DNA from 2 places in the Comamonas sp. NyZ500 genome. Region 2 is predicted to be linked to the other one. Evidence: riboswitches for the same ligand, from Rfam matches in the RefSeq annotation. Region 2 holds a riboswitch; the other holds the start of a gene.
The links. Region 2 has a riboswitch for glycine ahead of gcvT (glycine cleavage system aminomethyltransferase GcvT). Riboswitches for the same ligand answer to the same signal wherever they lie in the genome.

Region 1: another riboswitch for glycine. It lies ahead of JAO85_RS22510 (trimeric intracellular cation channel family protein); the one in region 2 lies ahead of gcvT (glycine cleavage system aminomethyltransferase GcvT).

Annotation. Positions count from the first base shown of each region.
Region 1 covers NZ_JAEIJE010000023.1:12,779-28,099, forward strand. The annotation lists gene mnmC (FAD-dependent 5-carboxymethylaminomethyl-2-thiouridine(34) oxidoreductase MnmC) at 1-982, opposite strand, end outside; gene JAO85_RS22510 (trimeric intracellular cation channel family protein) at 1,144-1,809, opposite strand; glycine riboswitch at 1,862-1,981, opposite strand; glycine riboswitch at 1,995-2,087, opposite strand; gene JAO85_RS25830 (hypothetical protein) at 2,848-2,970, shown strand; gene JAO85_RS22520 (hypothetical protein) at 3,232-3,936, shown strand; gene JAO85_RS22525 (hypothetical protein) at 4,072-4,230, shown strand; gene JAO85_RS22530 (hypothetical protein) at 4,300-4,494, opposite strand; gene JAO85_RS22535 (GntR family transcriptional regulator) at 4,806-5,558, opposite strand; gene JAO85_RS22540 (sigma-54-dependent Fis family transcriptional regulator) at 5,563-7,266, opposite strand; gene JAO85_RS22545 (phenol hydroxylase subunit) at 7,572-7,763, shown strand; gene JAO85_RS22550 (aromatic/alkene monooxygenase hydroxylase subunit beta) at 7,805-8,797, shown strand; gene JAO85_RS22555 (MmoB/DmpM family protein) at 8,809-9,102, shown strand; gene JAO85_RS22560 (aromatic/alkene/methane monooxygenase hydroxylase/oxygenase subunit alpha) at 9,150-10,760, shown strand; gene JAO85_RS22565 (phenol hydroxylase subunit P4) at 10,757-11,113, shown strand; gene JAO85_RS22570 (NADH:ubiquinone reductase (Na(+)-transporting) subunit F) at 11,173-12,246, shown strand; gene JAO85_RS22575 (2Fe-2S iron-sulfur cluster binding domain-containing protein) at 12,254-12,619, shown strand; gene JAO85_RS22580 (catechol 2,3-dioxygenase) at 12,630-13,574, shown strand; gene JAO85_RS22585 (transporter) at 13,776-14,666, shown strand; gene JAO85_RS22590 (heme-binding protein) at 14,678-15,130, shown strand; gene JAO85_RS22595 (LysR substrate-binding domain-containing protein) at 15,159-15,321, opposite strand, start outside.
Region 2 covers NZ_JAEIJE010000001.1:573,168-588,488, reverse strand. The annotation lists gene JAO85_RS02605 (HlyD family efflux transporter periplasmic adaptor subunit) at 1-1,164, shown strand, start outside; gene JAO85_RS02600 (DHA2 family efflux MFS transporter permease subunit) at 1,180-2,781, shown strand; gene JAO85_RS02595 (hypothetical protein) at 2,851-3,180, opposite strand; gene JAO85_RS02590 (MBL fold metallo-hydrolase) at 3,331-4,413, shown strand; gene JAO85_RS02585 (energy transducer TonB) at 4,427-5,017, shown strand; glycine riboswitch at 5,106-5,216, shown strand; glycine riboswitch at 5,236-5,361, shown strand; gene gcvT (glycine cleavage system aminomethyltransferase GcvT) at 5,426-6,562, shown strand; gene gcvH (glycine cleavage system protein GcvH) at 6,685-7,059, shown strand; gene JAO85_RS02570 (MolR family transcriptional regulator) at 7,107-7,655, shown strand; gene gcvP (aminomethyl-transferring glycine dehydrogenase) at 7,746-10,649, shown strand; gene JAO85_RS02560 (PAS domain-containing sensor histidine kinase) at 10,892-13,072, shown strand; gene JAO85_RS02555 (RluA family pseudouridine synthase) at 13,093-13,755, shown strand; gene JAO85_RS02550 (branched-chain amino acid ABC transporter substrate-binding protein) at 14,107-15,228, shown strand.

The DNA.
Region 1 (15,321 bases), on a different contig from region 2:
AGTCCTGGGCTGGATGCAACTTTTGCGCTTGGCTCAGTTGCTGCAGATTTTGTAGCGTTGTGCGTACGCCGCTTCTGGACAGGCGCGATAGAACACTGTCATCGGGCGAAATATGCGGGCAAAACAAGCCGGCTGGCAGGCCTGATGCTCCTGCCGCAGGCTCGGCCGCAGCATCCAGCACCGTCACTTCCCAGCCGCGTCTTGCCAGGCTGGCGGCAGCGGCGGCACCAGCCAGGCCTGCACCCAGCACCAGGCAGCGGCCGGCCTGGCCCATGGGTGCAGGCAGGCCGTCAGGGCGATGGCGTGGCTCCCAGGCCGGGTTGTAGGCTGCATGCAGGTTATGGCGCTTGGGCGGCACGCCAGCGCGCTTCTTGACTTCAAAACCCTGAGCCTTGAGCGCCAGGCGCACATGGCCGGCCACGCACCAGGTGGCAAGCTGCGTGCCCCGGCGGCAATGGCGGGCAATGTTCTTCATGGCATCTTCATCCCACATCTCGGGGTTGAGCTGGGGAGAGAAGCCATCCAGATATACGCTGTCCGCCGTCATCTGCTGTTTGCGCAGCATGGTCCTGGCATCGCCTATATAGAGCGTCAGCAGCACCTGGCCGTCATCAAAGGAAAGGCGATGCACGCCGGGCAGCAGTCCCCACCATTGCTCGGCCAGTTGTTCGCCAAGCGCGCGCAGTACCTCATCGGCCGGCAAAAACGCGAGCAGATCCTCGCGCGAGACAGGGTAGGCCTCCACCGAGACAAAATGCAGAATGCGCGGGCGTCTGGGATCGGCCTTCCATGCCGCCCAGGTGACCAGGAAATTCAGGCCGAAGCCAAAGCCGGTTTCCAGAATGCGCCACTGCGCTGCATCGGCCCAGGCAACTGGCAGATCGCAGCCACCGAGAAAAACCTGGCGGGCCTGGTCGAGGCCGCCGAACTCGCTGTGATAGCGATCGCCGAATCTGGAACTATAGGGGGTGCCATCCGGCATCCATGTGATCGGTTCAGACATGGAAAGTGAAACTACATGGGTAATGCATGGCGCAGTCTAGTTCAGAGCAGCCAAGCAAGGGCCGCCCCGCAGCGATGGCTGCGTCCCCCTCCTGCTTAGCAAGAGAGGGGGAGGCGCGCAGCGCCACAGGGGAGTCTCGATCACTCCCAGCGCTGCTGGTACGAAAAAACCGGCAGACGCCATTTGAAACGAATGGCGGCCAGACGGAAGGCCAGGCCGCCGGCAAAACACACGATGGTGCTGATATTGGGGCTGACATCCAGATAGCGCAGGCCCAGGAACATCAGGCATACCGACAGCGACACGCTGGCATACAGCTCGCGGCGGAACACCACGGGGACCTGGTTGCAGAGCACATCGCGCAAGATGCCGCCGCTGATGCCGGTAATCATGCCGGCCATGATGATGACGATGGTGGGGTAGCCCAACTCCAGCGCGGTATTGCAGCCGATCAGCGAAAAGGCGATCAGGCCCATGGCGTCCAGCAGCAGAAACACCTGCTTGAGCCTGTGCATATGGCGTGCAATCACGGTGGTCAGCAGACCGAAGCTGATGACCAGATACACATATTCAGGGTGCTGGGTCCAGCCGATGGGGTAGTGGCCCAGCACCATGTCGCGGATGGTGCCGCCTCCCAGGGCTGTGACAAAGGCGATGACGACGACGCCGAAGATATCCATATTGCGCCTGCCTGCGGCGAGTGCGCCGGACATGGCTTCGGCGGTAATGGCCACCAGATAGATGACCAGCATGACGGTGAAGTTGGAGGCCTGGAACGAGTCCAGCAAAGAGACGGAAGGAAGCATGAAGGCACTTGAAAATAGACCAGCCACTCACATCGGCGGGAGTGTCCGGCTTGCCTCTCCCGCTGTCCTTTTACCTGAGAGTTGCGCATGAGCACCTTCGCGGTGGACATGCTTGCCCCTTCGGTGAGCCCTGCAGACTTGTGGTTGCGGGCTGCTCTCCAGTTGGCGATATCCGGGTCCTGTCAGACCCACCTGCGGTACTTATTGCCTGAGCGATTATGGGAGTTTGCGCCTTCGGCGGGAACCCTTGAAAGGCTCCGCTCTCCCGCGGGATGGGCGCGATTTTAGCCAGTTTCAGCGACTCTATTCGGGTTAATACCTGTATTGGTGTGGTTCTGCGGCTGCCGGCTGGGGGAGCGGAAGGCCGGTCTGAACCCGCCATGGCTCGCACAAGCCCGCGTCTTCGTCTGTGAAGCCGCCCGCCGTGAAAAACTCATACGCACGACATCAAAGGCCAAAAAGCGCAAAGCTCGTCAGAACGAAGACCATTGCGCTTCGTTTGGCCAGCACTGTGCTGACCGGCGCATCCCCACGGCCATTTTTAAGAATCTTCTTATGCCGTTCGATCGAGTCCGTTCCTATCCTTATCCACTTCAGATCAAACGGTCACGGCGAACCCCGGCGTTCGTGCAGGGCCGCAGCGTGTCTCCACACGCTTGCAAAAGGAGATGGGATGGGAGATTGGCTTCGACAGGCGCGTTGGGCCTTGTTCGGCCTGCTGGCGCTGATGGTGCCGGCGTCCGCACAAACGAAAAACAGTGCCGAACAGGAGAACGCCGCGCAGGAGCTGCTGCGCCAGCAAGAGCGTGAGCGGATACTGCGCGAGAAGCAGGAGACAGCGACCGATGTGCGGTTGCAGCCGGCGCAGGCTCCGCCGCCGGACCGGCTTCCACCGGAAGAAACGCCATGCTTCCCGATTGAACGCATCTGGCTTGATGGCGAAGACGCCTACAGATTCTTCTGGTCCCTGAAAGCGGAGCGGCCGACCCCGGCAATGACCCCGCCACGGGGCGCTGCCTCGGCACCGGCGGCATCAACATGGTCATGGCGCGCGTGCAGAACGCAGTCGTCGTTCGCGGCTTCGTCACCACGCGCATCCTCGCCGCGCCGCAGGACCTCACCTTAGCCGGCAATTTGTGCAACAACGCCCCCCAGTGGTAATCTGGGCTGGAACGTGCATTGGCTCATTCGAGGCGTCCTGAGAGTGCAGGTTTTCGTTCCGCCCCTTCCGATTCAGCGATCCGAATTCGGAGAAGGCATCGCATGAATCGTTCCGCGACCGTGCTGAACCCAAATGGTGTGTATGCCGAGCGGTACTTGCCTGCAGATGCCAGAGCAAAAAAGCGCGGCAGAAAAGCGTAGATTGAATTTCGGAGTCCACTCGGTCTGTCCGAGCGGAATGAATGTCCGGCAGCGGAGAAAATGAAAAATACGTCCAACGTTGTCAGGGTTTGCAGAGTATTCGATTTTGACGAAAGTCCTGCTGAAATCTACGCAAAGCTATGCCAGAGTTTGTCTTTGCTTCCTGCACCTTGGGGGCTGGCGAATGTGGATGTCATCACATTTGAAGACCGGCCCGATTGGCCTATCCATGAAGTGAGCTATCGACTTCACGAGGAGGTCAGTGGCCTTGAAATTGGACTTTTAAGCCGGAGGTATCGGCGAAATTCAGAGGCGCTTCCATGCCTTGAAGACTACATGACTGTCGAATTCAATTCCGCGAAAAATGGAGCCGACCTGAAGTATGTTTTCGATCAGGTGATCCCCCTCTACATACGCAGCTTTGGTGCGTTCTTCGCTGCGGTGGAGGACATGGATGTGCTGGCTGAAGAGGAAGACGAATTCTGGAGATCAAGTGATGAAGAGCGTATGCAAGTCCGGGCTCAATCCGGTCCACGTAGACAAGAGTGCCTTCACATCAGGCAAGTGAACTACTGGGCCAGAGAACAGTGCAGCAACTACTTCGGACTTACGCCAGAGCAGGTGGTGGGCATACTCAGCGACCACGTCGCCCGTGCGGATGTACTTGAGGAGGGCGCCTATATTGTTGTCTCGTACGACCCACTGACCTCGGAGCAGGCGCAAGCAATTACCTCTGCATTGATGCCTTTGCTGAAGACACGGTGAAGTACTTGAACGGGGTAGTGTCTTCGCTGCGTGCAGTGAGCCTGGGCGATTTTTTAGCCAGCCGACCTTGTCGGTAGCCCAAAGTACAACCTAACCGTCAATCCACGACACAGCAGCTCTAGAGAGCATTCCGTCATGGCTTACGACTTGCACTTGGTTAGAACTAGCAATTGGTTGGATGCCACCGATGCCCCAGTCACCAAGGAAGATGTTGATGCATTGCTCTTATCTGACGCCGAACTTGCCTGGTCAATGGACTACATCGACATGAAGCTTGAGGGTGAAGCAAAGTGATTCCATCTTATCGAATGGAAGGGCGAGCCCTTTTTTGGGTGGTACAAGGACCAAATCAGGTTCAACAGCTCAGATCAAGATGCGCTCATTAAGCTGATTGGTATGGCCGACGCGCTTAATGGCGCACCATGCATAAAAGCGCTCGGGAGATAGGGATTTAGCAAGTACCAGGTGGCCCCACTGATCCACCGCTTGCACTTGGTAGAACCGCCTGGAAAGATCGACGCCCACTCGCACGATGGGCCCATCGGTCAGCTCAGTCATGGCATTCTCCAGTTGAATCCGATGGGACTTTCGAGCATCCATGCTGATCATTGGGCATCAGCGCAGAACTAGGAAAGTCCTTTCGTATTCGTTCTGAGACGGTCGCGTCCCGGCCAAAAGCGGAAGTCGGCTTGATTCATGCAAGCCTCTGACGAATGCTGGCCTACGGAGTTATTCGTGGTCAGTGGCCTGAATGGCAACGGCAATCGAGTGATGGACTGCTCTTAGACAGGTAGACATACCCTGTCTATCCTCTGGCACTTTCCTATCCAGCACAGACGGATATCAAAATGATAAAACTGTGCTGCAGTTCATACCTCCCCTTCCGGCCGGATGCCAGGCAACACCAGTTTGCCTTCCCGCATGGCCTGCAGCAGCAGATGGGGGGTGGTGCAAATATGGGCTTCCAGGGCCAGGGCCGCGCGGGCCTCGTGGCCAGCCATGGCGAGCTCGAAGATCTCCTGGTGCTCGGCATGCACATCGCGGGTGAGCGCGGGCTGCTCCATGGCGTAGCAGCGGTAGCGCTCGCTATGGCGCGCCAGCAGGCGTAGCACCTTCAATGTCCAAGGGGATGCATAGCCGGAGAGCAGGGTCTCGTGAAAGCGCAGGTTCAAGGCCTCCCACTGGCGGCGGTTGTCGCTGGACAGCGGTTGCTCGGCTGCCGAGAGCTCGTCATAGCTGGCCTGCAACTGGGACCGCCAGGCCGCGTCGCCATGGCGTATGGATTCACGCAGTGCATGGGTTTCGATATGTACCCGCAGGCGGGTGATGTCCTGCAGGTCGTCCATGGCGATGGTGGAGACGCGAAAGCCGCGCTGGCCTTCGGTTGTGACCAGGGCATCACTGACCAGGCGCGTCAACGCCTCCCGCAAGGTGCCTGCACCGACCTCGTAAGCCTGGCGCAGATGCTCTATGCGCAGCTTGCTGCCAGGCAGCAGGCGGCCTTCGACAATGTCGGTGCGCAGCCGGGCATAGGTTTGCTCGGTCAGGGTGCGCGATGCCTCGCCGCCGCTGGATTCAACCTCGGGCAGGGCCAGGCATTGCATAAAGGATTTCTTGGCCAAGCGTTTACTCCTCGGTACCTGTTGTGCGTTCGCGGATGCGTGAGAGCCGGTAGCTGAGTTGGGGGCGGGTCATGCCCAGGGCGCGGGCCGCTGCGGCCAGATTGCCGCTGGCGCGGCGCACGGCTTCTTGCAGCAGCCCGTCTTCCAGGGCGTCCAGCGAAAGCCCCTGGTGCTGCATGCTGTCGTAGACACTGGCCGTATGCAGATCGCCATCTGTGCCGCAGGCCTGGGCCAGATGGCCTTGGTCGTCTATGGTACTTTGGCCGTTATCGCTCCATTGGGGGAACAGGCAAGCCACATCGATGGGTTCGCCGGTCGGCGTGAGGATGAGGCCGCGTTCCACCAGGTTCTCCAGCTCGCGCACATTGCCGGGCCAGCTGTGGCCGCGCAGCGCGGTCAGCGCCCGGTCACTGAAGCCCGGGGCCGGCTTGCCGTGCAAGGCCGAGTATTTCTGCAGCAAATGCATGGCTAGCAGCTCGATATCGTCCACGCGCTCGCGCAGCGCAGGGATGCGTATGGGGTAGACGTTGAGGCGGTAGAGCAGGTCGCGCCGAAAGCGCCCCTGTTCCACGGCTTTCTCCAGGTCCACATTGGTGGCGGCGATCACGCGTACATCGACCTGGGTGCTGCGGTGGCCGCCCAGGCGTTCCACCTCGCCGCTTTGCAGCACGCGCAGCAGCTTGGCCTGGGCGGCCAGGGGTAGCTCGCCCAGCTCGTCCAGCATCAGTGTGCCGCCATGGGCGCGTTCAAAGCGCCCTATGCGCGTGGCTGTGGCGCCGGTGAAGGCGCCTTTTTCGGCGCCGAACAGCTCGCTCTCTATCAGGTCGGCGGGCAGGGCCGCGCAGTTCACTGCCACAAAGGGTTTGTCGGCACGCGGGCTCATGGCATGAAGGGCGCGCGCAAAGCGTTCCTTGCCCACGCCGGTCTCGCCCGTGAGCAACACCGTAACCTGGGTGGGAGCTGCCTTGGACAGCAACTCCAGCGCGGCCTGAAAGGCACGTGAATGGCCCAGCAACGGGCCCTGGCTGTCGCAAGGGGCCAGGCCGGTGCGCAAGGCCTCGACCTGAGACTGCAGCTCATCCAGGCGTACCAGCATGGAGTCGGGGTCGTAGTCGCGTGCGATCTGTTCGCCATCGGGCCACTCATGTTGAAACCGGCCCTCTATCAGGCAGTGTGCGTGGCCACAGGTGGAGCACTGCATTTCCTTGAAAAACACCGGGCGACGGAAGAACGCGCTGGAGTAACCCGAGGCATAACCCAGCAGCATCCAGCACGAGGGCTGGTCCTGGGGGCCCCATTCGCGCAAATGGATTTCCGCTTCCCAGCTGTGTTCCCAGCGCACCACGCATTGAAAGTGGCCCGCCTGCTCATCGGCCTCAAAGATTTCCGGCGTGGCGCGCACCGCACCCTCCAGCCGGTGCAGCTGGGGACCTACGGCAAACATCTCGAACAGGCTGGCTGTGGGCCTTATCTGGCGTGCCAGCAACGCATCGCGCTCACCTGCGGCATAGCCGGCACGCAGCAGCAGGCGCCGCGTGTGATCGGGGCCCATGGTGTTCATCATTTCGCGGCGCAGGGCGTGAAGAGAGGCCAGATGCAGCAGCAACATGCGCTGGCCCGAGAGCCAGATCAGTCCGTCTTCGGTGGAGAAGCGGACCTGGCTGCGCAAATCGGCATCGGAGGGTAAGGCGGGAGGAGTGTGGGGCATGAGAAAACTATCGATAAAACATCGAATTCTGGCTACGGGATTGACCCGCATCCCCGGCCTTGAACTGCTGGCGTAATTGATGAATTGCGCACCTTTGCTTGGGGTGCTTGATCATTTGGTCATGCTGCAGCGCAGTAGGAACTGAAGCACTGTGGATGCCGTCCTAGGGTTTGCCCTGGAATCACTGCTCCCCAGCTTGCTCAAACACGCATAAATTTAGGGAGTAACCCTTGATTTATCGATATTTCCATGAACTGGCACGGGCTGTGCAATTGCAAAAGCCACAGACCCGCCAGGAGCCCCTCATGGAAACAAGCACTCTCGATCTTCCCGCCTGCGATCTCACGCGCCGCTCGGTGCGCGTGCTGCAAAAGCGTGCCAACGGTTTTGTGGACTTTGAGTTCTCCGTGGGCTGGCCCGAACTCACGGTGGAGCTGGCCATGACAGAGGCCGACTTCGAGGCCTTCTGCCAGGTCCAGAAAGCCAGGCTGCTCTGACCATCACTCACGCATCCCACGACAACACAGGAGACAAGCCCATGAACATCGAGCTTTCGGCGCGCGAGATACAGCCGCTGCGCCATACCTTTGCCCGCGTGGCAGCTTACACGGGAGACAAGCCCGCGTCGCGCTATCTGGAGGCCACGCTGGGCGTGCAGCCCACACATCATTTCCATTACCGGCCGCTGTGGGAGCCTGAGTTCGAGCTGTTCGACACCGGCCGCACGGCGATCCGCATGGCCGACTGGAACGCGCTGCGCGATCCACGTCAGTACTACTACGCCACCTGGACCATGACCCGTGCCAAGCAGCAGGAGGCCGTGGAAGCCAACTACCAGTTTGTGGAGTCGCGCAACCTGGCCGGCAAGATGTCCGATGCCCTGCGCGCCAAGGCCTGCGATGTATTGATGCCGCTGCGTCATGTGGCCTGGGGCGGCAATATGAACAACAGCCAGATCTGCTCACGTGGCTACGGTACGCCCTTCACGGCTCCGGCCATGATGCATGCCATGGACCATCTGGGCGTGGCCCAGTACCTCACGCGCCTGGGCCTGGTCATGGACGAGCCCGGCGTGCTCGAAGCCGGCAAGAACGACTGGATGCAGCACCCGGCCTGGCAGCCGCTGCGCCATCTGGTGGAAGACCTGCTTGTGGTGCAGGACCCCATGGAGCTGTTCGTGGCCCAGAACATGGTGCTCGACGGACTGCTCTATCCCCTGATCTACAACCACTTCGTGGACGAGCATGTCACGGTGCAGGGCGGCACGGCCGTGGCCATGCTCACGGCCTTCATGCCCGAGTGGCACACCGAGACCGCACGCTGGATCGATGCCGTGGTCAAGGTAGCTGCAACCGAATCCGCAGACAACCGCAGCCAGCTGTCGCACTGGTATCTGAGCTATGCCGACCATGCCTGCGTGGCACTGGCCGCCGTGGCCGAACTGGCCCTGGGTGCGCGTGGCGCAGCCGTGCTCAGCGAAGTCCGCCAAAGCCTGGATGCCCGTGCCCGCAAGGCCGGTCTGGACATCTGAGGAGCAGCGCCATGAGCACATCTGCCAGCACCCCCGTCTCCAAGGTGTTCATCGCCTTTCAGGACAACGAGGAATCGCGTCCCGTGGTGGATGCCATCCTCGCCGACAACACCCACGCCCAGGCCGTCTACTCGCCCGGTCTCGTGAAAATCGACGCCCCCGGCCGCCTGGTCATACGTCGCGCCAGCATTGAAGAGCAGACCGGTCGCCCCTACGAGCTGCAGCAGATCCAGATCAATCTGGTCACGCTGTCCGGCCATGTGGATGAGGACGACGACGAGTTCTCCCTGAGCTGGAACCAGTAAGAACCGCTCCCCGAACACCACCAGACAACGCCATCCAAGGAGACACCATGGACGCACCCGTAATCAAGAAAAAGCTGGGCCTCAAGGACCGCTACACCGCCATGACACGTGGCCTGGGCTGGGAGACCAGCTACCAGCCCATGGACAAGGTCTTCCCCTATGACAAGTTCGAGGGTATCAAGATCCACGACTGGGATAAGTGGGAAGACCCCTTCCGCCTGACCATGGACGCCTACTGGAAGTACCAAGGCGAAAAAGAGAAAAAGCTCTACGCCGTGATCGAGGCCTTTGCCCAGAACAACGGCCAGTTGGGCGTGACCGATGCGCGCTATCTCAACGCGCTCAAGCTGTTTATTCAGGGCGTGGTGCCGCTGGAGTATTACGCCCACCGCGGTTTTGCCCATGCGGGCCGGCATTTCACCGGTGCGGGGGCACGCGTGGCGGCGCAGATGCAGTCCATCGACGAGCTGCGTCACTTCCAGACCGAGACCCATGCGCTGTCCAACTACAACAAGTACTTCAACGGCATGCACAGCTCCAGCCACTGGTTCGACCGGGTCTGGTTTCTGTCGGTGCCCAAGTCCTTTTTTGAAGATGCGCTGAGCGCAGGTCCGTTCGAGTTCCTCACGGCAGTGAGCTTCTCCTTCGAATATGTGCTGACCAATCTGCTGTTCGTGCCCTTCATGTCGGGCGCGGCGCATAACGGCGATCTGTCCACCGTGACCTTTGGCTTCTCGGCGCAAAGCGATGAGTCGCGCCATATGACGCTGGGCATCGAATGCATCAAGTTCATGCTGGAGCAGGACCCGGGCAACGTGCCCATCGTGCAGCGCTGGATCGACAAATGGTTCTGGCGCGGCTACCGCGTGCTGACCCTGGTGGCCATGATGCAGGATTACATGCTGCCCAAGCGCGTGATGAGCTGGAAGGAAGCCTGGGAGATGTATGCCGAGGAAAACGGCGGCGCTCTGTTCCGCGACCTGGCGCGCTACGGCATCCGCGAGCCCGCAGGCTGGAAGCTGGCCTGCGAAGGCAAGGACCACATCAGCCACCAGGCCTGGAACATCTTCTACAACTACACGGCAGCCGCACCTTTTCACACCTGGGTGCCCGGCGAGCAGGAGATGCAGTGGCTGTCTGAAAAATACCCGGACAGCTTTGACAAGCACTACCGTCCTCGCCTGGAGCACTACCGTGCCGAGCAGCAGGCCGGCAAGCGCTTTTACAGCAAGACCCTGCCCATGCTGTGCACCACCTGCCAGATCCCTATGGGCTTCACCGAGCCCGGTGACCCCACCAGGATCTGCTACCGCGAATCCGACTACGAGGGCAGCAAATACCACTTCTGCAGCGACGGCTGCAAGCATGTCTTCGACGACGAGCCCGAGAAGTTTGTCCAGTCCTGGCTGCCGGTGCACCAGATCTACCAGGGCAACTGCTTCAAGCCCGATGTGGACCCCACGGCCGAAGGCTTTGACCCGCTGGCTGCCGTGCTGGACTGGTATGGCATGAATGTGGGCCGCGACAACATGGACTTTGAGGGATCGGAGGACCAGCGCAATTTCGCGGCCTGGCGCGGCGATCCGCCACCGGCAACCTCGGCCAACCACGCAGCCAGTAACGCTTCCGCGAACCCCAGCCAGGAGGCCCAGCCATGAGCGTCACCGCACTCAAGCCCTATCGCTTTCCCGCCAAGGATGTGCGCGAGAACTTTCCCGCGCCTCTGCTCTATATCGGCTGGGAAGACCACCTGATGTTCTGCTCGCCCGTGGCCCTGCCGCTGCCGCCCGACATGCCTTTCGGTGCGCTGGCCCAGGCCGTGCTGCCCGATGTCTACGGCGCCCACCCCGACTTTGCACGCATCGACTGGAGTGAGGTGCAGTGGTTCAAGTCGGGCCAACCCTGGTCGCCCGATGCTTCCAAGTCGCTGGCCGATAACGGCCTGACACACAAGGACGTGATCCGTTTTCGCACCCCGGGCCTGATCGGCATCCAAGGCTCTTACAGCTAACCACCCTGGCGGTTGCAGCGCTGGCCTGGCCGGCGCTGCAGGAATGAGAGCGAGACGATATGAGCTACCAACTGACCTTAGAACCCCTGGGCGCCTCGATTGAAGTGGAGGAAGGCCAGACCCTGCTGGACGCCGCTCTGCGCCAGGGTATTTACATTCCCCACGCCTGCGGCCACGGCCTGTGCGGCACCTGCAAGGTCCAGGTTTGCGACGGCGAGGTGGACCACGGCGCGGCCAATCCTTTCGCGCTGATGGACATGGAACGCGAGGACGGCATGACGCTGGCCTGCTGCGCCACGCTGCAGTCCGATGCCACCATCGAGGCCGATTTCGAGGACGAGCCCGATGCGCAAATCATCCCCGTGCGCGACTTTGCGGCCACAGTGGTGCGCATCGTCGATCTGACGCCCACCATCAAGGCTTTGCACCTGCGCCTGGAGCAGTCCATGCGCTACCAGGCGGGCCAGTATGTGCAGCTGCGCATACCCGGTCTGAGCGAGGTGCAGGGCGGCTCGCGCGCTTTTTCCATCGCTAACGCGCCTGGCGCCGATGGCTGCGCCCAGGAGATCGAGCTCAATGTGCGCCTGGTGCCGGGCGGCGCGGGCACGGGCTGGCTGCACGAGCATTTGAGCGAAGGTGACAGCCTGCAGCTGGCCGGGCCTTATGGGCGCTTTTTTGTGCGCCATTCGGCACGCCAGCCCATGGTCTTCATGGCAGGGGGCTCGGGGCTTTCCAGTCCACGCGCCATGATTTTGGAGCTGCTGGCCAATGGTTGCGAGCAGCCCATCACCCTGGTCTACGGCCAGCGCTCGCGCGAGGAGTTGTACTACGACGACGAGTTTCGCGCCCTGGCCGCGCAGCACCCGCATTTCACCTACATCCCCGCGATATCGGGCGAGGACTGCGGGGATTGGCAAGGCGCACGTGGCTTTGTGCACGAGGCTGCGCAAGCCCATTTTCAAGGCGGCTTTGCGGGTTGCAAAGCCTATCTGTGCGGGCCACCACCCATGGTCGAGGCCTGTATTTCCACCCTGATGCAGGGCCGGCTGTTTGAGCGTGACATCTACACCGAGAAATTCCTCTCGGCCGCCGATGCGCAAGGCACGCGCAGCCCCTTGTTCAAGCGTGTCTGAGGCAGCCATGACAGCCATGCAAAACGTGCAAGTCAGCGTTGAGCAAACCGGCGATACCTATGCCTGCGGCACCCACGAAAGCCTGCTGAGCGGCATGTTGCGCCTGGGGCGCAAAGGCATTCCAGTGGGCTGCGTCAACGGCGGCTGCGGCGTCTGCAAGGTGCAGGTGCTCGAAGGTGCGGTACGCCATCTGGGCCCCGTGAGCTGTGCCCATGTGAGCGATCTCGAGCGTGATCAGGGCTACACCCTGGCCTGCCGTGTCGCCCCGATGGAAGCCGTGCGCATTGCGGTGGCACAGCGCCTGCATAAACCATTTTTTCTGCGGGCGGCTTCCCCTGCGCCCACAACCCACGACACACCAACAAGCAACTAAGGAGACAAACATGGGTGTAATGCGAATCGGCCACGCCAACTTGCGCGTGATGGACATGGATGCAGCGCTCAAGCACTACGAAAACGTGCTGGGCATGAAGGTCACGCTGCGCGATGCGGCGGGCAATGTCTACCTCAAATGCTGGGACGAGTGGGACAAGTATTCCCTCATCCTCACGCAAAGTGATCGCGCCGGGCTCAACCATGTGGCCTACAAGGTGCAAAACGATGCCGACCTCGACAGCCTGCAGGCACGTATCGAGGCCTGGGGTGTGAAGACCACCATGCTGCCCGAAGGCAGCCAGCCCACGGTGGGTCGCATGCTGCAGTTCAATCTGCCCAGCGGCCATGAGATGCGCCTGTACGCCAAGAAGGAGTGCGTGGGCACAGACGTGGGCTCTCTGAACCCCGACCCTTGGCCCGATGGCCTCAAGGGCGCAGGCGCGCATTGGATAGACCACTGTCTGCTGATGTGCGAGATGAATCCCGAGGCCGGTATCAACACCGTGGAGGACAACACCCGCTTCATGGCAGAGTGCATGGACTTCTTCCTGACCGAGCAGATTCTGGTCGGCCCCGAAGGCAAGATGCAGGCCGCGACCTGGATGGCGCGCTCCACCACGCCGCACGACATCGCCTTTGTGGGCGGCCCCACCTCGGGCCTGCACCACATCGCCTTCTTCCTGGACTCCTGGCACGACGTGCTCAAGGCCGCCGACGTCATGGCCAAGAACAAGGTGCGCATCGATGTGGCTCCCACGCGCCACGGCATCACGCGCGGCGAGACGATTTACTTCTTCGACCCCAGCGGCAACCGCAACGAGACCTTTGCCGGCCTGGGCTATCTGGCCCAGCCCGATCGCCCCGTGACCACCTGGAGCGAGGACCGTCTGGGCAGCGGCATTTTCTATCACACGGGTGAGCTCGTGGCGTCGTTTACGGATGTGTACACCTGAAAGGGAACACCCCCTGAGGCGCTTCGCGCCTTCCCCCCGCTCTTCGCATCGCAAGCGATGCGGGCAGGGGGACGCTGCCAGCGCTGCAGGGCGGCCCTTGCGCGGCAACCCTGATTGGGCCGCGCCAGTTTTTGGCGCAGGGCCCCTGCACAGCCCCATGGACCCCCGAGACATTTGTGAACCCACAAGAAAGAGATAGAGATGAACCACAAGATTGCATCTGCTGCCCTGGCCCTGTTGGGCGCGCTGGCAGCCACGGCCTTGCAGGCCGAAGGCCATTACGTCCCCGGTGTGGAGGGCATGCAAGGCCCCAGCGTGCCGCCGCCCGGCATGTACTACCTCGGCTATATGGTGAACTACAACATCAACGATTTCCGCGCGCCGGGTAGCAGCGACAACCTGCCCGGCCACAACCGTGGAACCGTGACGGCCCTGGCCAACCGCTTTGTCTGGATCACCAACTACAAGCTGCTGGGCGCGGACTACGGCATGGAAGCCATCGTGCCGGTGATGCGCACCTCGCTCACGGTGAATGCGGCCGGCATTTCCGACAGCCGCTCGGGTGTGGGCGACGTCTATCTGGGCCCGCTGGTGCTGGGTTGGCATGGACCGCAGTGGGACGCCGTGGCCGGTGCCGGGATCTGGCTGGACTCGGCCAGCAGCCGCGACCCGGCCTCGCCGGGCAAGGGCTACAAAAGCACCATGCTCACCGGTGGCCTGACCTATTACTTCGACGCTGCCAAGACCATTTCGGCCTCGGGTCTTATGCGTTTTGAGCGTAACGGCAAGAACGATATGGGCTTTCGCAACGGCAACCAGGTGACGCTGGAATGGGGTCTGGGCAAGCATTTTGGTGCCGTGCAAGCCGGCCTGGTGGGTTACAGCCAGTGGCAGATCAGCGATGACAAAGGCCCGGGTGCCACGAGCCAGCATTCCTCGCGCCATGCACTGGGCGCCGAGCTGGTTTACCCGGTGCCAGGTGCAGGCATGTTCCTCAAGGGCGCGGTCTACAAGGAAGTCAGCGCCACGGCCGGCACGGGGGCCCTGCCCAAGGGTTCGCTGGTGCGCTTCACAGTAGTCAAAGCATTTTGAGGAGGCTTGACATGCTGGACTCACTAATGGTTTCTCAGCCCGTGATCCGCACCGAAGCAGCCTTGCGCGCCGTGGGTGCGGCCGTAGCCAAGGCAGTGGAATTGGGTGTGCGTGTCAATGTGGCCGTGGTGGATGCGGCCGGGGTGCCGGCCGCGTTTGTGCGCATGACGGGCGCAGCCCTGCACTCCATGGACATCGCCACGGACAAGGCCTATACGGCCGTGAGCTTTGGCCTGCCCACGGGCCAGTGGAATGAGGCCTTGGCCCAGCATTCGCCGGCCGTGCGCCAGGGCCTGGTCCTGCGACCGCACTTTGTGGGCTTTGGCGGTGGGCTGCCCATCGTGGTGGAGGGCGCACGCATTGGCGGCATCGGGGTGTCCGGCGGCAGCGAGCAGCAGGACGAGACCATTGCCGAGACCGGCCTGCAGGCCCTGGGTCTGGTTGGGGACCAGCAAGGTGGCTGAAACCTGGCGCCTGCCTGCCCCTCCAGGCCTAGGTTTTGCTCTGGCCCGCAAAGGTGCGCACCACGTCCAGAAAGGCCGCCAGCACCGGCGATGCATCGTCGCTGCGGTACAGGCAGCTGAGCTCGATGTCACGCAAGTGGCGCGAGTGCAGCGGCCGGTATTCCACGCCGGGCAGGCGCAAGCTGGTGGCC
Region 2 (15,321 bases):
ATGGTGGCCCGCAACTACCAGACCACGGACAACGCCTATGTGGCCGGCAACGTGGTGCAGATCACGCCCCAGGTCGGCGGCACCGTGATCAGCATCGGTGCCGACGATACCGACTATGTCCGGGCCGGCCAGTTGCTGGTGCAACTGGACCCTGCCGACTATCTGGTGCAACTGGCCCAGGCCGAGTCGCAGCTGGCCCAGACTGCGCGCCAGACCCGCACCCTGTATGCCAACAACGCCCCGCTGGCCGCCCAGGTGGCCCAGCGCGAAGCCGATCTGCTGCGCCTCAAGGCCGATGCCGCCAAGGCCAACGAGGATGTGGCGCGCCGCCGCCCGCTCACGGCCACCGGTGCCGTGGGCAAGGAAGAGTTTGACCATGCCAAGGCCCTGGCCACGGCTGCCGGCAACGCCGTGGCGGCCGCAGAAGCCGCCGTGCGTGCTGCCAAGGCCCAGCTGACGGCCGCCGAAGCCCAGACCAAGGGCACGACCGCCGAGGACTTCCCCGCCGTCATGGCGGCCGCAGCCAAGGTGCGCGAGGCCTATCTGGCCCTGCAGCGCACGCGGCTGATCGCGCCCGTGGACGGTTTTGTGGCCAAGCGCGGCGTGCAACTGGGCCAGCGCGTGGCCGCCGGCTCGCCGCTGCTGACCGTGGTCGATCTGCACAAGCTCTGGGTGGATGCCAACTTCAAGGAAAGCCAGCTGGCCGATCTGCGCATGGGCCAGAAGGTGGAGCTGACCGCCGACGTCTACGGCGACAAGACCACGTACGAAGGCAAGGTCGTGGGCCTGGGTGCGGGCACGGGTGCGGCGTTTGCGCTGCTGCCCGCGCAGAACGCCACCGGCAACTGGATCAAGGTGGTGCAGCGCGTTCCCGTGCGCATCAGCCTGGAGCCCGAAGCGCTCAAGCAGCACCCGCTGCGTGTGGGCCTGTCCATGGACGCGAAGGTCGATATCCGCGACAAGGACGGCCAGGCCCTGGCCAGCACGCCGCGTACCGAGCCCGTAGCCCAGACCACGGTCTATGACGGCAGCCTGGCCCAGGCCGAGCAGCGCATCCAGCACATCATCGCGGGCGACAAGCTGCCGGCACTGACCCAGCTGGCCGGTCTGCCCGCTCCGGCCCCGGCTGCGCCCGCCCAACCCGCTGCCCAGCCTGCGCAATAAGACGCGGAATCAGCCATGACTTCCTCGACTTCTGCCAATCCCGGAGCGGGTGCCTCGCCACCGGCTCCGGCGGTGCCTGCCATCGCCCCGCTCAAGGGCGCACAGCTCGCCCTGGGCACGCTGGCGCTCTCGCTGGCCACCTTCATGAACGTGCTGGACTCCTCCATCGCCAACGTGGCCATTCCGGCCATCTCGGGCGATGTGGGCGTCAGCCCCAGCCAGGGCACCTGGGTCATCACCAGCTTCGGCGTGGCCAATGCCATCTCCGTGCCGCTGACGGGCTGGCTCACCCAGCGCTTCGGTGCCGTGCGCCTGTTCACCATGAGCGTGCTGCTGTTCGTGCTGACCTCCTGGCTCTGCGGCTTTGCCTCCTCGCTGGAGATGCTGGTGCTGTTCCGCGTGCTGCAAGGCGCCGTGGCCGGCCCCATGATTCCGCTGTCGCAGACCCTGCTGCTGTCCAGCTATCCGCCCGCCAAGGCCGGTGTGGCGCTATCGCTATGGGGCGTGACCACGCTGGTCGCTCCCGTGGTGGGGCCGCTGCTGGGCGGCTGGATCACGGACAATATTTCCTGGCCCTGGATCTTCTACATCAATGTGCCCGTGGGCCTGCTCTCGGCCCTCATGACCTGGAGCATCTACCGCAACCGCGAAACGCCCACGCGCAAGCTGCCTATCGACACCGTGGGCCTGTCCCTGCTTGTGCTCTGGGTGGCGGCACTGCAGCTGATGCTGGACAAGGGCAAGGAGCTGGACTGGTTTGCCTCCAATGAAATCATCGCCTTTGCGGTGATCGCCGTCGTGGCCTTTGCCGTGTTCGTGGTCTGGGAGCTGACCGACGCCCATCCCGTCGTCGATCTGCGCCTGTTCAAGAGGCGCAACTTCGCGGCCGGCTCGATCGCGCTGTCCATCGCCTACGGCCTGTTCTTCGGCAATGTGGTGCTGCTGCCGCTGTGGCTGCAGCAATGGATGGGCTACACCTCCACCTCGGCCGGCCTGGCTCTGGCGCCGGTGGGACTGCTTGCCATCCTGCTCACGCCCATGGTGGGCCGCAAGGTCGGTGTCTGGGATCCGCGCAAGATGGCCACGATTGCCTTCATCGTGTTTGCCATGGTGCTGTGGATGCGCTCGAAGTTCACCGTGGAGACCGACTTCGCCCATATCCTGATTCCCACGCTGATCCAGGGCGGCGCCATGGCCTTCTTCTTCATTCCGCTGACCACCATCACGCTGAGCGGACTGACGCCGGACCGCATTCCGGCCGCCGCAGGCCTGTCCAACTTCGTGCGGATCACGGCCGGCGCCATGGGCACCTCGATTGCCACCACGCTCTGGGAAAGCCGGGCTTCCATGCACCATGCCCATCTGACCGAGTTGCTGGTGCAAGGCCAGGGCACGTTTGCCAGCACGGTCAAAAATCTGCAGGCAGCGGGCATGAGTGCCGAGCAGGCCTATGTCCAGATCAACCGGCTGATCGATCAGCAGGCCTTCACGCGGGCTGCCGACGACATCTTTCTGGCATCGTCCTTTCTGTTCCTGAGCCTGATCGTGCTGATCTGGTTCACCAAGCGCCCGGCCTCTGCCGCAGGAGCCTCCGACGCGGCCGCTGGCGCACACTGATTAACTTCAGACAAAATTGGCTGAAAATTCTTGAATCACAAGCGTTTTCAGCTATTTTTTTGATAGCCCCTAAGTACCATCAGCTTGCTTGTCCAGGCGTCGCAAAAACACCTGCAGCTCCTTGACGACCTGGGCATCGCCCTTGGTCTGGGCGCAGCTCAGCCCTTGCTGCCAGGCGGCGCGCGCGGCCTGTGCATCGCCCAGCGCCAGCTCCACCTTGCCCAATTGCTTCCAGGCGACGGAGTATTCGGCATCCAGTGCCGTGGCCTTACGCAGATGCTCGCGCGCCACGGCCATCTGCTCGTCGTCGGCATAGGCCTTGCCCAGGGTATAGCGCAGCAGCGCACCATCCTTGCCGGCCGCCAGCATGCTCTCCAAATTGTGAACCATGGGATTCATGTGCATTTGCTCCTCAGACAGCGAGTGTCGCATCCGCCCCGAGAAAGCAGCTGAATGGCCGTGCCTGTGTTACGGCCTCTTGCAAGCCGGCTCTTGCAGCGCTGCAAACCGTCCCAAACTGCGGCCAATGTCTCAATAAGGCGCCTGATCTTGTTTCGCAAACCAAGTCTCTCCACCTCCATCACCGACTACGAGGACTCGCCTCAGTATTCGGGCGGGCGTTTTCGCAACACGCATCCGCGTCCGGTCAACAGCCCCAAGCCAGATGCCGGGACGCTATGGAAGTTCTTCTTCAACAAGCCGACCGATTCCCAGCCGGGCAAGGCGCTGCCCATTTTGCCGCTGAGCACGACCGAGCTGAACCTCGCGCCCGAACGCAGCCTGTATCGCCTGGGCCATTCGACCTTGCTGATGAAGCTGCGCGGCGGCTGGTGGTTGACGGACCCCGTGTTTTCCGAGCGCGCCTCGCCGCTATCGTTTGCCGGCCCCAAGCGCTTTCATGCCCCGCCGATTGCCCTGGACGAGTTGCCTGCCTTGCGCGGCGTGCTGCTCTCGCATGACCACTACGACCATCTGGACCGCGCCACCATTCGCGTGCTCGCGCCCAAGGTGGGAGTTTTTCTCTGCCCCTTGGGAGTGGGAGACAGACTGGTGGCCTGGGGCGTGCCGGCCGACAAGATCGTGCAGCACGACTGGTGGCAGGGCAGCGAGGTCGACGGCCTGCGCTTCACGGCCACGCCGGCCCAGCATTTCTCGGGACGCAGCCTGCGCGACGGCAACCGCACGCTCTGGGCGTCCTGGACCATAGAAGATCGCCAGGCCGACAGGCCGCTGCGCGTCTTCTTCAGCGGCGATGGCGGCTACTTCGACGGTTTTGCCGAAATCGGCAGGCACTTCGGCCCCTTCGATGTCACGTTGATGGAGACCGGCGCCTACGACGCCCACTGGCCCTATGTCCATATGCATCCGGCGCAGACCGTGCAGGCACACCGGGATCTCGGCGGCCAATGGCTGCTGCCCATACACAACGGCACTTTCAACCTCGCCATGCATGCCTGGTGGGACCCCTTTGAGCAGATCCTGAATCTGGGCAGGCAGCACGGCATAGAGATCGCCACACCCATGATGGGCGAGCGCCTGGACCTGGATACCCCCCATGCCGGATCGCCCTGGTGGCGCGCCTGCGCCGAGGCCGACAGCAAGGGACTGGATCTGCGCCCCGCGCAACCCTGAAGGTGCAACCCGCATGGCCGACAATGTCCTCATGGACATTTCGCGCACCTCACACCTTGCCGCCGCCTGCGCCGCGTCTCTGACCGCCTTGCTGCTCGGAGCCTGCTCCCACCTCTTCGATGGCAGCCAGCCCAAGCAACCGCCGACTGCCGGCATCTCGAGCACAGTTTCCGGGCAGCCGGAGCCGACGCCGGCTCCGCCACTGGACACGCAGCACAGGCGGCCACAGAGCATGGAATGGCCTGCCTGGATCAAGGCAGACTGCACACCCCCCGCCCAGCTCGATCGGCAACCGCAGCCACGCCGCCATACCACGCCTTTCATCAGCGCCCACTGGTTTCCGAACGGGCTGGAGACCACGGTGGTCTTCCGCCTGGAAGTCACGGTCCAGGGCGAACTCGGCCGTGTGGCCTACCAGCCCGCCGATACCGATCCCCGCATCGTGAAGTCCATCATGCGCTCGCTCGAACGCTGGAAGTTCAAGCCCGGCATGCGCCAGGGCCAGCCCGTGACGTCCTGCTTCGAGCAGCCCTACCAACTGGTGTTTCCGCGCCAGGAGATCGATGTTCCTCGAACGCCCGCCATGAACACAGAACCGCAGTGAGACCGCAAGCTCAATTCCAGCGATCTGTGCTCGAAAACCCCAGAATCCATCCGATTCGGTGGTGCAAGCCCCTTGCCCACCGCTAGAATCGCCAAGGTCAGGAGAGAGTGCCTGCAGCTTGAAGCTGCCTCGCACCGCCGAAGGCGCAGACCCCCAACCCGGTGTCAAAACGCTCAGGCAAAAGGACTGACAAGCGCTGCAAGGTGTGCAAACCTGCAGCGTCCCTTGCTGGAGAGAGATGCAGGCCGTCATTTCGTATGTGCGCCGGCATCCACCGAAGGAGCAAACTGCCCGATGCAATGCGTGCAGTGAATCTCTCAGGTAAAGCGGACAGCAGGGCAAGCCCGCCACGCATGGCCCAGCCATGCATGGCCACTCATTTTGGTTTGACCACCGGAGCGCTTGCCTGTGACTGCTGCTGACACCTCTTCCGATCTGCGTTCCACACCGCTGTTTGCACTGCACCAGAAACTGGGTGCCCGCATGGTGCCGTTTGCCGGCTACGCCATGCCCGTGCAATACCCTCAAGGCCTGATGGCCGAGCATCTGCACACGCGCAAGGCTGCCGGCCTGTTCGATGTCTCGCACATGGGCCAGTTGCTGTTGCGCGGCCCCGATGCCGCCGCCGCGCTCGAATCGCTGATGCCCGTCGATGTCATGGACCTGGGCCTGCACAAGCAGCGCTACGGCCTGCTGCTCGATGAACAAGGCGGAATTCTCGACGACCTGATGTTCGTCAACCGCGGCGAAGATCTGTTCCTCATCGTCAACGGCGCCTGCAAAGAGGCCGATATCGCTCATATCCAGAGCCGCATCGCCAGCCGCTGCGAGGTCGTCCCATTGCCCGATCGCGCCCTGCTGGCCCTGCAAGGTCCGCAAGCTGCCACAGCCCTCTCGCGCCTGATTCCCGGTGTGACACAACTGGTCTTCATGACCGGCAACCACTTCGACTGGCAAGGCCATGCGCTCTACATCACGCGCAGCGGCTATACGGGCGAGGACGGCTTTGAAATCTCCCTGCCCGGCGAAGCTGCCGAAGCCTTTGCCGAAGCGCTGCTGGCACAGCCCGAGGTGGCCCCCATCGGTCTGGGCGCGCGCAACTCGCTGCGCCTAGAAGCCGGACTTTGCCTGTACGGCAACGACATCGACACCAGCACCACGCCGGTCGAAGCCGCGCTGAACTGGGCCATGCAGAAGGTTCGCCGCACCGGCGGCGAGCGCGAGGGCGGTTTTCCCGGTGCGGCCATCGTGCTGGAGCAATTGCAGAACCCTCAGTCGCTGCGCCGCAAGCGCGTGGGCCTGATCGCGCTGGAACGCATTCCCGTGCGCGAGCCCGCCGTGCTGGAAAACATGGATGGACAGCATATCGGCCACATCACCAGCGGCCTGCTCAGCCCCACGCTCAACCAGCCTGTGGCGCTGGCCTATGTCGAGCCCGACTATGCCGCCATCGATACGGAAATCTTCGCCATGGTGCGCGGCAAGCCCGTGCCCATGAAAGTGGTCGCCACGCCCTTCGTTCCCACCCGCTACTACCGCGGCTAGGTCTGCCGCCGCGCATGAGACGGGCCAGTTTGCCAAACAGCGGCCAGAACACCGCTAAAGTGCGAGCTGGACCTTTCTCAAACAACACCCGATTCCCCTGAATCCCCCATCTGGAGCCTTCCATGAGCATCAAGTATTCCAAAGAACACGAATGGATCAACGCCGCTGACACCAATGCCGCCATCGTCGGCATCACCGTACACGCACAGGATGCACTGGGCGATGTGGTGTTTGTGGACCTGCCTGCCGTGGGCTCCACCTTCAAGGCCGGCGATGTGGCTGGCGTGGTCGAGTCCGTCAAGGCCGCTGCCGATGTCTACATGCCCGTGACCGGCGAGATCGTCGAAGTCAACGAAGCCCTGCGCGACGACCCGTCGCTCGCCAACAGCGCCCCCCTGGCCGCTGGCTGGTTCTTCAAGGTCAAGATGAGCAATGTGGGCGAGCTCGAAGGCCTGATGGAAGAGACTGCCTACAACGACTTCGCCAAGGACAACTAAGCGTATCAACGGCCCTCGCATTGCGAAGGCCGTTTTTGCATGCAGCCATGAGCACCATTCTGTATTTCGACGATCCGGACGTCGGTCTCGCCCGCGAGACCAGCCACCCGACCTTTGCGCGCATCGCAGCCCAGGACTTCTATTACGACGGCGGTGACGACTTCAGCCCCTTCGGCAGCGATGATGGCAGCGACACACTGGCCGCTCTTCAAGAGTGGTACCAGGAGCAAACAGGCGGCAACGCCAAGGCCCTGCGCTTTTTGCAGCAGCAACTGAGCGACTGGGATCTGCCCGTGCCCGAGGGCATGCTGACTCATGACGATGCGGCCAAGGCCCAGTGGCTGGCCAGCGATGACATGAACCAGATCTATCTGCGCTCGGTCTGTCGCGCCCACGTGGCCACCGCCTTTGGTCAGCTCAAGATCACAGGCAGCATCGATGCCGATCTGCAACAGCAAGCCCTGCTTGCCCTGGCCTGCCAGCAATGGCTGAACACCGTGGCACGCAGCAAATATCCCGATTGGGAATATGCCGACCAGGAAAGCGAACGCCTGGCTCTGATGAACACCGCGCTGGAACAAGCCAGCGCTGCTTGAAGCACCGGCCGCATGCCTTCAGGCATACGGCATTCACGCATGCCTGGCATGCAAACCGTCAGTCACAGTATTTGAGAATAGGTCCCTCCCATGCTGATGTCGCCTCCCGCCCCCGTCGCTTCCCTGCAAGCGCTGGAAAACAGTCACGAATTCATCCCCCGTCATATAGGCCCGGATGCCGATGAGCAGCAACAAATGCTGGCCGCCATCGGCAAGCCCTCGCTGGACGCCTTGATTCGCGATGTGATGCCCGACTCCATCGCACGCGCCAGGCCCATGGATCTTCCGGCGCCGATTACCGAAGCCGCGGCGCTGGCCGAACTCAAGGCCATCGCCAGCAAGAATCAGGTGCTGAAGAGCTTTATCGGCCAGGGCTACTACGGCACGCACACGCCGGGCGTCATCCTGCGCAACATCTTCGAGAATCCAGCCTGGTATACGGCCTATACCCCCTACCAGGCAGAAATCTCACAAGGCCGCATGGAGGCGCTGGTCAACTTCCAGACCATGGTGACCGACCTGACCGGTATGCCTATCGCCAATGCCTCGATGCTGGACGAAGCCACGGCCGCCGCCGAGGCCATGACGCTGGCCAGGCGCTCTGTCAAATCCAGAAGCCATCGCATCGTGCTCGCCGGCGATCTGCACCCACAGACGATTGAAGTCATCGAGACCCGTGCCCGGCCGATCGGCATCGAAGTGGTGATCGCCAACAGCCAGCAAGAGTGGGAGGCCGCGCTGGCAGGAGATCTGTTTGCTGCCGTCATCCAGTACCCCGCGTCCAGCGGCTGGATCGTGGACTGGAAGGCCGATGTGCAAGCCATTCACGCCAAGCAGGCCGCCGCCATCGTGGCCACCGACCTGCTGGCTCTGACCCTGCTGACACCGCCCGGCGAATGGGATGCCGATATTGTCGTGGGCAACAGCCAGCGCTTCGGCATGCCCATGGGCGCAGGCGGCCCGCACGCAGCCTTCATGGCCTGCCGCGACGAATACAAGCGCAGCCTGCCCGGCCGTCTGGTGGGTGTCAGCGTCGATGCGCATGGCAAGCCCGCCTACCGCCTCGCGCTGCAGACGCGCGAACAACATATCCGCCGCGAGAAAGCGACATCCAATATCTGTACGGCCCAGGTCCTGCCGGCAGTGATTGCCAGCATGTATGCCGTCTACCACGGCCCCCAGGGGTTGAGGCGCATTGCCCAGCGTGTGGCACGCTTCACAGCGATTCTGAGCCGTGGCCTGGCCCAGTTGGGCTTCAGCGCCCATCACCACGACACAGCCTTCGACACCGTGAGCCTGCACACCCGGGAGGCCACCGACGCCCTGGCGGCTCGCGCCGTCTCCCGAGGCGTCAACCTGCGCAAAGCCTGGGATGAATATCTCTGCATCAGCCTGGACGAAACCACGACCCGGGCCGATGTCGAGCTGCTCTGGAGCATCTTTGCCCAGGAGGGCCAGGCCCTGCCCACCATCGAAGCCATGGACGAAGGCCCGACCTCGCTGATCCCCGAATCCCTGCAGCGCAGCACGGCCTATCTGACCCACCCGGTCTTCAACACCCACCACTCCGAAACCGCCATGCTGCGCTATATACGCAGCCTCAGCGACAAGGACCTGGCGCTGGACCGCAGCATGATCCCGCTGGGCAGTTGCACCATGAAGCTCAATGCCACCAGCGAGATGATTCCCATCACCTGGCCAGAGTTCGCCGACATCCACCCGTTTGCGCCCGCCAACCAGCTGCAAGGCTATGCCGAGCTGGACCGGCAACTGCGCGACTGGCTGTGCCAGGCCACGGGCTACGCGGGCATCAGCCTGCAGCCCAATGCAGGCAGCCAGGGCGAATACGCAGGTCTGCTGGCCATCAAGGCCTTCCATGAATCACGCGGCGAGGCACACCGCAATATCTGCCTGATTCCCAGCAGCGCCCACGGCACCAACCCGGCCAGCGCGCAAATGGTGGGCCTGCAGGTCGTGGTCACCAAGTGTGATGACAACGGCAACGTGGACATGGCGGATCTGAAGCTGGCCTGCGAGAAGCACAGCGCCAATCTGGCCTGCATCATGATCACCTACCCCAGCACGCACGGCGTGTTCGAGACCGAGGTCAAGGAGCTGTGCCAGCTGGTGCACAGCCATGGCGGCCGCGTCTATGTGGACGGCGCCAATATGAACGCCCTGGTAGGTCTTGCCGCACCCGGCGAGTTCGGCGGCGATGTCAGCCACCTGAACTTGCACAAGACCTTCTGCATTCCTCACGGCGGCGGCGGCCCCGGCGTCGGCCCCGTGTGCGTGGTCGAGGATCTGGTGCCCTTTCTGCCGGGGCATGCCACCGCAGGCGACGCCCGCCGGGTGGGAGCTGTCAGCGCAGCCCCTCTAGGCAATGCAGCCGTGCTGCCTATCAGCTGGATGTATATCCGCATGATGGGCGAGCCGGGCCTGAAGCTGGCGACCGAGACCGCCATCCTCAACGCCAACTACATCAGCGCGCGGCTCAAGGAGCACTTCCCCACGCTGTATGCGGGCGAGTATGGTCACGTGGCCCATGAGTGCATCGTGGATCTGCGCCACTTCAAGGACAGCTGCGGCGTGATGGCCGAGGACGTGGCCAAGCGCCTGATCGACTACGGCTTCCACGCACCGACGCTGTCCTTTCCCGTGCCCAACACGCTGATGGTGGAGCCGACCGAGAGTGAAAGCCTGTCTGAGCTGGACCGCTTCATCGAAGCCATGATCGCCATCCGTGCCGAGATTGCCGAAGTGGAGGCCGGCAGACTGTCCAGGGATGACAACCCGCTCAAGAACGCGCCCCATACGGCAGAGGCCTTGCTGGCCGCAGACTGGCAACATGGCTACAGCCGCGAAACCGCCGCCTATCCCGTGCCTGCCCTGCGCCGCGCCAAGTATTGGAGCCCCGTGGGCCGCGTGGACAACGTCTATGGTGACCGCAATCTGTTTTGCAGCTGCGTGCCCATGGACGCTTACGAAGACTGATAGCCAGGGTCTCCCCCAAGCCAGTGCGCTCCGCCGCACTGGCTTTTTTATGCTCAATCAATGTCGAACACCAGCCCGCCCGTTACTGTTCGCCGGCAGTGAATGCATTCACGACATCAATGCAATCGGCGTTGCTGCCGCCAAACCGAGCATCGAGTTGCCTGAATACCGGTTGACTGCCCGCCTTTTTCAAGGGCAGGTGCAGGGACCGGCTTACACTGCCGAGGTCTTCTGCCTGTCTCATGAGCTCCTCTGAACCCACTCCCCCTCCCTTGCTGCCTGTCATTGATGGCGGCCTGCCTCTGCATGCCCTGCTGGCCCCCGGTGCTGCGCCGCTGGGCCTGAGCGCCAACACCCAGCCATTGGTGCCGGAGGATGAAGACCCGCTGCAGGCCCTGGTGGCGGAGTTGCGCAACTACCAGCACGAGCTGGAGCTGCAAAACGAGGTACTCAATTACAGCCAGGCCGTAGCCGAGAGCGCATCGGAACGGTTTGAAACGCTGTTTGCAAGCATTCCGCTGCCGCTGCTGGTGGTTGATGAATACGATATGGTGGTCCAGGCCAATGCCATGGCTCACCGCGCATTTCAGCCCACCGAAAAAGACCGGCTGCTGATCAACTTCAAGCCCTTTGTGCATGTCAACGACGCAGAGCGCGTGACCACGGCCTTCGAGCAGGCCAAGGCGATGGGACGCGCCGAGGTGCACGAGGTCCTGTTCCAGATCACCGAAGAATTCGAGCTCTGCGGCGACCTGCATGTGGCCGGCGTGGTCGTGCCCCAGCAAAACGGTCCGGCCACCTGGCAGTATTTGTGTGCCGTTGTCAACCAGGGCCCGCTGCTTGCCGAGCGCAAGGCGCTGCAAGAGCGCAACCAGCAGCTTTATGCCAGCGAGAGACGGCTGGAGTCGGTCATCAACTCCGCGCTGGACGCCATCATCTGCGTCGATCAGCATCAGCGCATCACTGTCTTCAACCCCACGGCGGCAGCCCTGTTTCTGTGCTCGCCTCAGGATGCCCTGGGCAGCCCGCTGGAGCGCTTTTTACCCGATGCCGCTCGGGCACTGGCTTTTTCCTCGCTGACCACACAGGCCGTGCTGGGCGAGATGACGGGGCTGACTCTGTCGGGGCGTGAGATTCCCATGGAAATCAGCGTCTCCTTCGAACACCACAGCAGCGGCGACACCACCACCATCTTTGCGCGCGACCTGACCAGCCGCAATCGCGCCGAAGCCCAGCGCAATGCGCTGGAAACCCAGCTGCGCGAATCCCACAAGATGCAGGCCGTAGGCACCATGGCCGGCGGGATTGCCCACGACTTCAACAACATCGTGGGCGCAATCCTGGGTAATGTGGAGCTGGCCAAGGCCGATAGCTGCGGCAACCCGGCTGCCATGGAAAGCCTACGCGAGATCGAAAAAGCCGGTCGCCGCGCCCGCGATCTGGTGCGCCAGATTCTGACCTTCAGCCGCAATGACCTGCCCGAACGCCGTCCGGTTCAGGTGCAGGAAGTCATGTCCGACACGGCTCGCCTGCTGCGCGTGACTCTGCCTCCCTCCATAGAGCTGCAGGTGCAGGAGTCCAACGATCTGCCGCCGCTGCTGGCCGACCCCACTCAGGTGGAACAGGCGCTGTTCAATCTCTGCAACAACGCCATGCAGGCCATTGGCAGTCAGCGCGGCATCATCCAGATGCGTGCCATGCGCATTGCTCCCGACAGCTACCAATGCGAACGCCTGGGTCTGGCCGTGGCCGAATACCTGGTCTTTATGGTGCAGGACTCTGGCCCAGGCATGGACGTCGCGACTCAGCGACGCATCTTCGAGCCTTTTTTCACCACCAAACCGGTCGGCCAGGGAACAGGCCTGGGCCTCTCGGTCGTACATGGCGTGATGCGCACCCATGGCGGCGCTGTCGATGTGCACAGCGAACTGGGCCAGGGCAGCTGCTTCACGCTGTACTTTCCTCTCAGCGACCCGACTTCCAGCCACTCTACGCTGCCGCCCATGCGCATGGACAAGCCCGAAGCCCCGCTGCCCGAACCTGTCCTGGCCACGCGCGCCAGCCATGTCATGTATGTGGACGACGATCAGGCTCTGGTCTTTCTGTTTCAGCGCCTGCTGCGCCGTCGCGGCTATGAAGTCTCGGGCTTTACCGATCCCCATGAGGCCATGGCCGCCCTGCTTGAGGAGCCACAGCGCTTTGACCTCATAGTCACCGACTACAACATGCCCGGTTTCAGCGGACTGGACCTGCTCAGACAGGCTCTGCAGATCAACCCTCAACTGCCGGTTGCACTGGCCTCCGGCTATGTGACGGCCGAAATCGAGCAGGCTGCGATTGCAGCCGGAGCCAGAGCCTTGATCCACAAGCCCAACGATGTGCAGGAATTCTGCGCCACGGTGCATGAACTGCTCAACCCCTGAAACAATCGATAGCTGTTTGAATGAGTGCGTTGAACTGTGTGTATGAAGACGAGCACCTGCTGGTGCTCGACAAGCCCTCGGGCCTGCTGTGCGTGCCCGGTCGCGGCCCGGACAAGCAAGATTGCCTGAGCCAGCGCGCCCTGCAGCATTTCGGCGATGCGCTGGTGGTGCACCGCCTCGATCAGGCCACCTCGGGCCTGGTCATCATGGCGCGCAATCCGGGCGTACAGCGGCAGCTCAGCCAGGCCTTTGCCGAACGCCAGGTCGACAAACGCTATATCGCCGTGGTGGCCGGTGATCTGCAGGCGGGTCCGGAAACCGCAGATGCCAAGGGCTGGCAGCTGATCGATCTGCCGATCGCGGCCGACTGGGAACGCCGCCCTCTGCGAGTCATCGACCACGAAACCGGCAAAAGCAGCCAGACGCTGTGGCAGGTGATCGAGCACACCGTCCAACCAGGAATACCCCGCACCCGGGTTTTGCTGAGCCCGCTGACGGGCCGCACCCATCAATTGCGCCTGCATATGGCGGCCATAGGCCACCCCATGCTGGGCGATGCGCTATATGCCAGCGAAGCCGTGGCCTGCGCCAGCCCACGCCTGTTGCTGCATGCGGCAGCACTGGAGCTGGTGCACCCGGTCACCGGCGGACTGCTGCAGCTAAAAAGTGATCCACTTTTTTAATCCCCCTCAAATCGGCAGCAACCGTCAAGCTCTCAAAGTTGCCACGCCGCAACAGAAAACCCTTCAGTACAGTGCTGAGGCAGGACAGGAATCTGCGCAAAAAGACCGCTGATGCAGACACTTGCCGCACAGTTCAGGCATGGACTGCGCATATACATCACAAATGCAGGCTGCGCCATAGCCCTTGCGTACTAGCTGCTATGCACGACATAGCAAAAACCGAAAGCCTGCACCAGCCCCTGCATACCCTGTTGCCTTCGTTGACCACTCGATTAACCTGAGCTTCTTTGCGCGAACTGCTATGGCAGCAATCGCGCTTTTCGAACATCTCTCGAGATTAAGGAAGTCCTCATGAGCATTCCGTTCCGCATGCAAACCGTTGTTGCCGCCCTGGGCCTGGCTGGTGCCGCCCTGGTCTCCACCGCGCATGCCCAAATCAAGATCGCCCTGGTCATTCCCACCACTGGTGCGCTGACCCAGTACGGCGACATGGTCAAGGAAGGTGCCACCACCGCCGTTGAAATGGCCAATGCCGCTGGCGGCGTCAATGGCAAGAAGATCGAGCTGGTACCCGTGGACGATGCCTGCGAACCCAAGCAAGGCCCCGTCGCTGCCAACCGCGTGGTCAACAGCAAGATCGGCTATGTGGTCGGCCCCGTCTGCTCGGGTGCCTCGATTGCCGCAGCGCCCATCTACAACAACGAAGGCGTGGTGGTCGTCACTCCTTCTGCCACCTCGCCCGCTCTGACCGACGGCAAGAACTACCACTTCATCTTCCGCACCATTGGCCGTGACGACCAGCAGGGCCCGGCAGCCGCCAAGTTCATTGCCGAGAAGCTCAAGCCCAAAAAGGTTGCCGTGCTGCACGACAAGCAGTCCTACGGCCAGGGCATTGCCTCTTCCGTGCGTGACGACCTGAAGAAGGCCAAGATCGACGTGGCACTGTTTGAGGGCATCAACGCAGGCGACAGCGACTACTCCGCCGTCATCACCAAGCTCAAGGGCGCAGGCGTGGACTTTGTCTATTACGGCGGCTACCACCCCGAAATGGGTCTGCTGCTGCGTCAGGCTGCCGAGCAAGGTCTGAAAGTCAAGATGATGGGTCCTGAAGGCGTGGGCAACCCCGAAGTCAACGCCATTGCCGGCCCTGCCGTCGAAGGCATGCTGGTAACCCTGCCCGCCGACTTTGCCGCCAATCCCAAGAACGCCGCCGTGGTCAAGGCCTTCCAGGACAAGAAGCGCAATGCTTCGGGCGCCTTCCAGCTGACCTCGTTTGCCGCCACCCAGTCTCTGCTGGCCGCCATCAAGGCCGCTGGCGACAGCCCCGCCAAGGTGGCCGACTGGATGCACAAGACCACGGGCGTGGACACCGTGCTGGGCCCTGTGTCCTGGAACAAGCAGGGTGACCTGAACTCCTTCGATTTCCAGGTCTTCCAGTGGCACAAGGACGGCAGCAAATCGCTCGCCAAGTAATTCCACCACTCTCTCCGGAGGCAATGGCAGGGGCCATGCCTCCGGATGTTTGTTATCTGGCCCTCGGGCCTTTTCCTGTTTCAAGGGTGGCGT